2 regions of the Streptomyces sp. NPDC002825 genome follow, and region 2 is predicted to be linked to the other one. Evidence: riboswitches for the same ligand, from Rfam matches in the RefSeq annotation. Region 2 holds a riboswitch; the other holds the start of a gene.
What was found. A riboswitch is a leader RNA that binds a small molecule or an ion and turns the genes downstream of it on or off. The one in region 2 is predicted to bind ZMP and ZTP.
Positions count from the first base shown of each region.

Region 1 (4,202 bases), on a different contig from region 2:
CTGGTGGAGGACGCGGCGGCGGCCGGGCTCGACCTGCTGCCGGGCATCGGGGATCTCGACCCGGAGTGCGGCTGCGAGGCGTGGGACCACTGCCCGCACACGGCGGCGCTCTGCTACCAGGTCGCGCGCCTCCTCGACGAGGACCCGTTCGTCCTCCTGCTGATGCGGGGGCGCGGCGAGCGGACGCTCCTGGAGCAGCTCCAGGAGCGCAGTACGGCACGGGCCGCCGCGCCGTCCGCGGGTGACGGGGAGGAGGCCGGCGGCCGGTTCGAGGAAGCCGGGGGCATGCCCGGCGTGTCGGCCGAGGAGGTGTTCGCGGCGGGGTTCCTCGTACCGCCGCTGCCCGCCCCTCCGGTGCTCCCGGCCGCGCCGGGGCGGTCGCCGTCCCTGGACACGGACACTCCCCCGGAGCCGGGGGTCGATCCGGCGGCCCTCGAGTTCCTCGCCCAGGACGCGGCGACGCGCGCGTGCCGGCTGCTCGGCGCGGTCCTGGGTGCGGGCGGCGCGCACGAGGCGGTGACGGACCCGACCGAGACTCATCTGACCACCGGTCAGGACGCGGTCCGGCTCGCGGCGGGCGCTCCCGTGCCCCGGATCGCGGAGCGCCTCGCCTCCGGTTCGGGCAGGTCGCGGACGGAGCTGGACCTGGCCACGCGCGCGTGGCGGTTCGGGGGCGCGGCCGCCCTCGCCGTACTGGAGGAGGAGTGGACGCCGGACGCGGAGGCGCTCGACCCGGCCGGGGTCCGGCTCGCCGGGGCCTGGGCGGACGACGAGCGGCCGGTGCTGCGGCGCGCGGGCGGCGCGCGGTGGACGGTCGTGGGCGCGGAGGCGCAGCTGCGGCTGGGCGAGGACGGGCGCTGGTGGCCGTACCTGAAGGCGGGGGCCCGCTGGTCCCCGGCCGGCCCGGCGGACCGTGACCCGTCGGCGGCCCTGGCGACGGCACTCGCCGGGGGCGCTACGGGAGCCGGGGGCTGAGGTTGGCGGTGGGCCGGCAGCCCGGGTGGGCGCGGCACGCCGGGGGGGGCGGCGACACGCTCCCCCGTTACCACCGCTCCCCCCCGGCGTCGGCGCCCACCCCGCCACCGGCACCGGCGCCGCCGGTCCGAGTGGCCGCCCCGTCACAGCCCGCGCCCGGTACAGCTGCCTACAGGCCGAGCTGGCGCTCCGCACCCTCGACCGTCTGGGCGAGCAGCACGGCGATGGTCATCGGGCCGACGCCGCCGGGGACCGGCGTGATGAGGGAGGCGCGCTCGGCGGCCGAGGCGAAGTCGACGTCGCCGATGTTGCCCGGGTTGTAGCCGGCGTCGATGACGACGGCGCCCGGCTTGATGTCCTCGCCCTTGATGAAGTTCGGCTTGCCGACGGCGGCGACGAGGACGTCGGCCTCGCGGACGACCGAGGAGAGGTCCTGGGTGCGGGAGTGGCAGTAGGTGACGGTGGCGTCGCGGCCGAGGAGGAGCAGGCCGGCGGGCTTGCCGAGGATGGCGCTGCGGCCGACGACGACCGCGCGCTTGCCGCTGAGTTCGACGTCGTACGCGTCGAGGAGGCGCATGATGCCGCCGGGCGTGCAGGAGACGAAGCCGGGCAGGCCGAAGCCCATGGCCGCGAAGGAGGCCATGGTGACGCCGTCGACGTCCTTCTCGGGGGCGATGGCCTCGAAGGCGGCGCGCTCGTCGATGTGCGGCCCGACCGGGTGCTGCAGCAGGATGCCGTGGACCTCGGGGTCCTCGGACAGGGCGGTGATGGCGGCGACGAGCTCCTCGGTGGTCGTCTCGGCGGGCAGCTCGACGTGCTTGGAGCGGATTCCGGCCTTCGCGCAGCGGTTCTGCTTCATCTTCACGTACGTGACGGAGGCCGGGTCCGCGCCGACCAGAACGGTCGCGAGGCACGGCGTGACGCCGGTGCGGCGGGTGATCTCGGCGGCTCGGGCGGCGGTCTCCTCGACCGTGCGGCGGGCGAGGGCCGTGCCGTCCATGAGGGTGGCGGTGCTGGTGGACATGGCAACTCCTGGGCGTCGTCTGTGACAGGTGGTTCGCCCAGGCGCACGGCATCGACACGGTCGCGTCACAGGGACGCCCCGCCGGGCCGCTCCCCGGTGGTGATCCACCTCAAGCGCCAGTCACGGCCCGGGCCCCACTCTACGTGAGGAGTGGGGGGCCGCTCCCGGACAGGGTGCATATGCCGTGCTGCGGGGTGGCTTGTCGGCGGCCCGCGGGCGCACCACGATGAGCGCGACGGGCCGGGACGACCTCGACGAGGAGGCCGAGTTGAACGATGCGTGGGTGGCCGGGGAACAACGGACGGGGCGGGCCCCGGTGGTGGATCCGGCAGAGGGCGTCGGCCCGGGCGCGGAGGCCGACCCGCACGGCCGGGAGGCCCGCCCGCTGGTGGCCGCGTCCTGGCGCCGGTCGGTACGCGCGCGCGTGAGCCGCGACGGGGAGGCGGGGGTCGAACTGGACGAGGACGAGCTGGCCGCGTACCGGGAGGAACATCCCCTGTCCGCGGCGATGCCGGTGATCCGGGAGCTGATGGGGGCCTACGCGACGGACGGGGAGCATCTCCTGGCGGTCTGCGACGCGGCCGGGCGGATGCTCTGGGTCGAGGGCCATCAGGGCACCCTGCGCAAGGCCCGCGGCATGAACTTCGTGGCCGGGGCCCGTTGGTCGGAGGCCGCGGTCGGGACGAACGCGCCGGGTACGGCCCTGGCCGTCGACCGTCCCGTCCAGGTGGTCTCCGCGGAGCACTTCCGGCGCTCGGTGCGGGCCTGGACCTGCGCCGCGGCCCCGGTGCACGACCCGCACACGGGGCGGGTGCTCGGCGCGGTCGACATCACCGGCGGGGAGCGGCTCGCGCATCCGCACAGCCTCGGCTTCGTCCAGGCGGTGGCACGGGCGGCGGAGTCCCAGCTGGCGCTGCTCGGGCCGGCTCCGGACCCGGGGCGGCTCCGGCTGTCGGCGCTGGGCCGGGACGAGGCGGTGCTGACGGTGGGCGGGCGGCGGCTGCGGCTGAGCCGCCGGCACAGCGAGATCCTGGTGGTCCTCGCGCACCGCCCGGAGGGCGTGGGCGGGGACGAACTCCTCACGCTCCTGTACGAGGACGAGTCGGTGACACCGGTGACGCTGCGGGCGGAGCTGTCCCGGCTGCGCGCGCTGCTGGGTCCCGACGCGCTGCGCTCACGTCCGTACCGCCTCGCGGGGGCGGTGGACGCGGACTTCGCGACGGTCGACCGTCGGCTCGCCTCGGGGGCCGTCGCGGCGGCGGCCGGGGACTACGCGGGGCCGCTGCTTCCGGCGTCGACCGCGCCCGGGGTCGTACGGCTGCGGGAACGGCTCGCGGACCGGCTGCGGGCCGCGCTGGTCGACCGGGGCGATCCGGGGCTGCTCGCGGACTGGGCGTACAGCGCGTGGGGCGAGGAGGACGTGGTGGTCTGGCGGGCGCTGTGCGCGGCCGTACCGGCGCCCCAGCTTCCTCCCGTACGGGCGAGGCTCGACTCCCTGGAGGCGGAACTGTCCGCCGGTGCAACGGGCTTGCAACGTACGGGTCTCCACACTCGGGCGTGAGCGCCGGCCAGGGACGGCCGGCGCGTCCCAGGGAGGCCATCCATGACCCGTTACGCCGCACCCGGCACCGAGGGCGCGCTCATGTCGTACCAGGCTCGCTACGACCACTGGATCGGTGGCGAGTACGTCGCTCCCGCGGCCGGGCGCTACTTCGAGAACCCCAGCCCGGTCGACGGTCGCCCCTTCACGGAGGTCGCGCGCGGCACCGCCGAGGACGTGGAGCGCGCCCTCGACGCGGCGCACGCTGCGGCCCCGGCGTGGGGGCGGACGGCGCCGGCGGAACGGGCGCAGGTCCTGCTGCGGATCGCGGACCGCATGGAACAGAACCTGGAGGCGCTCGCGGTCGCCGAGACCTGGGACAACGGCAAGCCGGTCCGGGAGACACTGGCCGCGGACATCCCGCTCGCGATCGACCACTTCCGCTACTTCGCGGGGGCACTGCGGGCCCAGGAGGGCGCGCTGAGCGAGATCGACGACGACACCGTGGCGTACCACTTCCACGAGCCGCTGGGTGTCGTCGCGCAGATCATCCCGTGGAACTTCCCGATCCTGATGGCGGTCTGGAAGCTGGCCCCGGCGCTGGCCGCCGGCAACGCGGTGATCCTCAAGCCGGCCGAACAGACCCCGGCCTCGGTGCACTTC
Region 1 is NZ_JBEOVH010000003.1:310,805-315,006, forward strand. It holds gene ABT041_RS06135 (SWF or SNF family helicase) at 1-975, shown strand, start outside; gene ABT041_RS06140 (bifunctional 5,10-methylenetetrahydrofolate dehydrogenase/5,10-methenyltetrahydrofolate cyclohydrolase) at 1,145-1,999, opposite strand; ZMP/ZTP riboswitch at 2,028-2,133, opposite strand; gene ABT041_RS06145 (GAF domain-containing protein) at 2,268-3,560, shown strand; gene exaC (acetaldehyde dehydrogenase ExaC) at 3,603-4,202, shown strand, end outside.
Region 1: linked by a shared signal. The riboswitch ahead of ABT041_RS06140 (bifunctional 5,10-methylenetetrahydrofolate dehydrogenase/5,10-methenyltetrahydrofolate cyclohydrolase) and the one ahead of glyA (serine hydroxymethyltransferase) in region 2 are both predicted to bind ZMP and ZTP.

Region 2 (4,202 bases):
GCGCACGCGCCGTGGCCCGTATGTACGCGGCGCTGCTCGGCGAGGTCGACGGGGTCCGGCTGGTCCCCGCCGAGCGGCTGCCGCTGCTGTACGCGCCGCAGACCCGCGAACCGGACCGGATCCTCGGCGCCCCCATCCCCAAGGGCCTCGGCTACTTCCTCGAACGGCCCGAGACGGGCGGCGAGCCCACCGCGTTCGGCCACAACGGCAGCGGCGGCAGCACCGCCTTCGCCGATCCCGCGCGCGGACTCGCGTTCGCCTTCACCCGCAACCGGCTGAACGCGGGCGCGGACGACACCCATGCCGAGGACCTCGCGGCCTTGATCCGCGAGGCCGTGGGCGGGTAGCGGCCGGTCAGACGGGGAGGGCCGGGGCCGGGTAGCGGCCGGCCAGAGCGGGAGGCCCGGGGCCGGACGGCCGTCGGTCAGACCGGAAAACCCCGGGCCGGACAGCCGCCGGTCAGACCGGGAGGCCCGGGGCCGGACGGCCGTCGGTCAGACCGGAAGACCCCGGGCCGGACAGCCGCCGGTCAGACCGGAAAACCCCGGGCCGGACAGCCGCCGGCCAGACCGGAAAACCCCGGGCCGGACAGCCGCCGGCCAGACCGGAAAACCCCGGGCCGGACAGCCGCCGGTCAGACCGGGAGGCCCGGGGCCGGACAGCCGCCGGTCAGACCGGGAGGCCCGGGGCCGGGTAGGCGGCCATCAGGTCGGCGACCTCCGCGCGGACGGCGGCGAGGGTGTCCTCGTCGCCGGTGCCCGCCGCGGTGACGGCGCGGTCGATCCACTCGGCGACCTGGTCCATGTGGCCCGGGGTGAGGCCGCGGGAGGTGAGGGACGGGGTGCCGATGCGGATGCCGGAGGGGTCGAAGGGCTTCCGCGGGTCGTAGGGGACGGTGTTGTAGTTGACGACGATTCCGGCCCGGTCGAGGGCCTTCGCGGCGATCTTGCCCGGGACCTGCTTCGGGGTGAGGTCGATCAGGATCAGGTGGTTGTCGGTGCCGCCGGAGACCAGATCGAAGCCGCGCGCGAGGAGCGCCTCGGCGAGGGCCCTGGCGTTGGCGACGACGGCGTGGGCGTAGTCGCGGAACGACGGCTGGGAGGCCTCGCGGAGGGCGACGGCGATGGCGGCGGTGGTCTGGTTGTGCGGGCCGCCCTGGAGGCCGGGGAAGACGGCCTTGTCGAGGGCCTTGGCGTGCTCCTCGGTGGACATGAGCATCGCGCCGCGCGGCCCGCGGAGGGTCTTGTGGGTGGTCGTGGAGATGACGTCCACGTGCCCGACCGGGGACGGGTGCGCGCCGCCCGCGACGAGGCCGGCGATGTGGGCGACGTCGGCGACGAGGACGGCGCCGGACTCACGGGCGATCTCGCCGAAGGCGGCGAAGTCGATGGTGCGGGGCAGCGCGGTGCCGCCACAGAAGATGATCTTCGGGCGCTCCTTGAGGGCGAGCTCGCGGACCTCGTCGAAGTCGATGCGCCCGGTGTCGTGGCGTACGCCGTACTGGACGCCCCGGAACCACTTGCCGGTGGCGGAGACGCCCCAGCCGTGGGTGAGGTGGCCGCCCATGGGCAGGGCCATGCCCATGACCGTGTCACCGGGCTGCGCGAAGGCGAGGTAGACGGCGAGGTTGGCCGGGGAGCCCGAGTAGGGCTGGACGTTGGCGTGGTCGACACCGAAGAGGGCCTTGGCGCGCTCGATGGCGAGCGTCTCGACCTGGTCGATGTTCTGCTGGCCCTCGTAGTAGCGGCGGCCGGGGTAGCCCTCGCTGTACTTGTTCTGGAGGACGGTGCCGGAGGCCTCGAGGACGGCGGCGGAGACGTAGTTCTCGCTGGGGATGAGGCGCAGGGTCTCGGCCTGGAGCCGTTCCTCGGCGCCGACGAGGGCGGCGAGCTCGGGGTCGGCCGAGGCGAGTGCGGGGTGGTGCTGCGGGATGGTCATGGTGGTGTCCTCCGGGCGTTCGGCGGAACGGTCCCGGGGCGGAGGTGCGCACGGGACCAGGGGCCCGTGATGCCCAGGCGAGCGGCACCTCGTGTGGTGGAGCGCGCACGGCTCCCCCGGGGTCGCTTCCCCGTACGCCAGTCGCCGTGCGTGTTTCCAGGGTAGCTGGCGTGCCGTCGCCGAGGTTTCCCCGTCCGGCATCCGAGCGACGATAAGAAAGGGGCCACAGCCCCCTGGGGACGAGCCACCCCCCGAGCCGCAGGACGAACGGAGATCCCGTGTCGAGGACAGAAGACGCGATCGCTTCCGCGGACGCGCACAGCGCTCACAACTACCACCCCCTTCCGGTCGTCGTCGCCTCGGCGGACGGTGCCTGGATGACCGATGTCGAGGGCCGTCGCTATCTCGACATGCTCGCCGGGTACTCGGCGCTCAACTTCGGGCACGGCAACCGGCGTCTGATCGACGCGGCGAAGGCGCAGCTGGAGCGGGTGACGCTGACCTCGCGCGCCTTCCACCACGACCGGTTCGCCGACTTCTGCACGCAGCTGGCGGAGCTGTGCGGGAAGGAGGCCGTGCTGCCGATGAACACGGGGGCGGAGGCGGTCGAGACGGCCGTGAAGACCGCCCGGAAGTGGGGGTACGAGGTGAAGGGCGTGCCGGACGGGCACGCGAAGATCGTGGTGGCGGCGAACAACTTCCACGGCCGGACGACGACGATCGTGAGCTTCTCGACGGACCACGAGGCGCGGGACCACTTCGGGCCGTACACGCCGGGGTTCGAGATCGTGCCGTACGGGGACCTGACGGCGATGGAGGCGGCGGTCACCGAGAACACGGTGGCGGTGCTGCTCGAACCGATCCAGGGCGAGGCGGGGGTCCTGGTCCCGCCGGCCGGCTATCTGGCGGGGGTGCGGGAGCTGACGCGCCGGCGGAACGTGCTGTTCATGGCGGACGAGATCCAGTCGGGTCTGGGCCGGACGGGGCGGACGTTCGCGTGCGAGCACGAGGGGGTGGTGCCGGACGTGTACATCCTGGGGAAGGCGCTGGGCGGCGGGGTGGTGCCGGTGTCGGCGGTGGTGGCCGACCGTGACGTGCTCGGGGTCTTCCGGCCGGGTGAGCACGGGTCGACGTTCGGCGGGAACCCGCTGGCCTGCGCGGTGGCCCTGGAGGTGATCGCGATGCTGCGGACGGGCGAGTTCCAGGAGCGGGCGGCGGAGCTGGGCGAGCACCTCCACGCGGAGCTGGGGCTGCTCGTGGGCGGCGGCGCGGTGGAGGCGGTGCGCGGGCGCGGGCTGTGGGCGGGCGTCGACATCGTGCCGTCGAAGGGGACGGGCCGGCAGATCTCGGAGCGGCTGATGGAGCGCGGGGTGCTGGTGAAGGACACGCACGGTTCGACGATCCGGATCGCTCCGCCGCTGGTCATCTCGAAGGAGGACCTGGACTGGGGTCTGGAGCAGTTGAGGGGGGTTCTGTCGGACTGAGCGTCGGGAACGCCGGGCTCCCCTGGTGGTGCGGTTGGAAACCGCCTGCGAGGGGGGCATCGACAGAACGATCGGGTGCATGAGCGGTAGCAAGAAGTACTCGATCAGCCTGCCCGAGGAGCTCGCCGAGAGCGTGCGCAGCCGTGTCGGGGCCGGCGGTTTCTCCGCGTACGTCGCGGAGGCGCTGGAGCATCGACTCGCCATGGAGCGGCAACGGGAGATCGTGGCCGACTTCGAGATCGACAACGACCCGTCTGGGGGCGGACTACGAGCGGGTCCACCCGGCGCGCATCCAATGGGTCCTGTCCCGCATCGACGTGCACGACGTCACCCGGTCCGTGAGCGACGAGGCCGCCGTGCTCCTGCGGGAGCAGGGCCTGCACGGCCACAAGTACGCGATCGATGCCGTCCTGGCGGCGGTCGCGCGCCGCGCGGCGGGCCCGGTCACCGTCCTGACCCCGGATCCGGAGGATCTGACGCTGCTCTGCGGCCCGGCCGTCACCGTGGTGAAGATCTGACGGGTCCTAGAGGATCACGTGCGGGAGGAAGCGGGCGTACTCGTCGGTGACGAGCCCCGCCGACTCCCGGATGCCGAGCCCCGCCGCCTCGTCCTCGACGACCCACGCGCCGAGCACCACCCGGTTGCCGTCGAAGTCGGGCAGCGGGGCCAGCTCCTGGTAGCAGCAGGCCTCCCCGTCCCGTACGAAGGGCTCCGTACCGGCCTCGTGCAGGGTGACGCCCGCGCCCTCGCGGCCGAGCAGCGGCTTGGCGACCCAGCCG
Region 2 is NZ_JBEOVH010000028.1:37,667-41,868, reverse strand. It holds gene ABT041_RS29255 (serine hydrolase domain-containing protein) at 1-347, shown strand, start outside; gene glyA (serine hydroxymethyltransferase) at 670-1,938, opposite strand; ZMP/ZTP riboswitch at 2,003-2,093, opposite strand; gene rocD (ornithine--oxo-acid transaminase) at 2,217-3,422, shown strand; gene ABT041_RS29240 (hypothetical protein) at 3,740-3,940, shown strand; gene ABT041_RS29235 (glutathionylspermidine synthase family protein) at 3,947-4,202, opposite strand, start outside.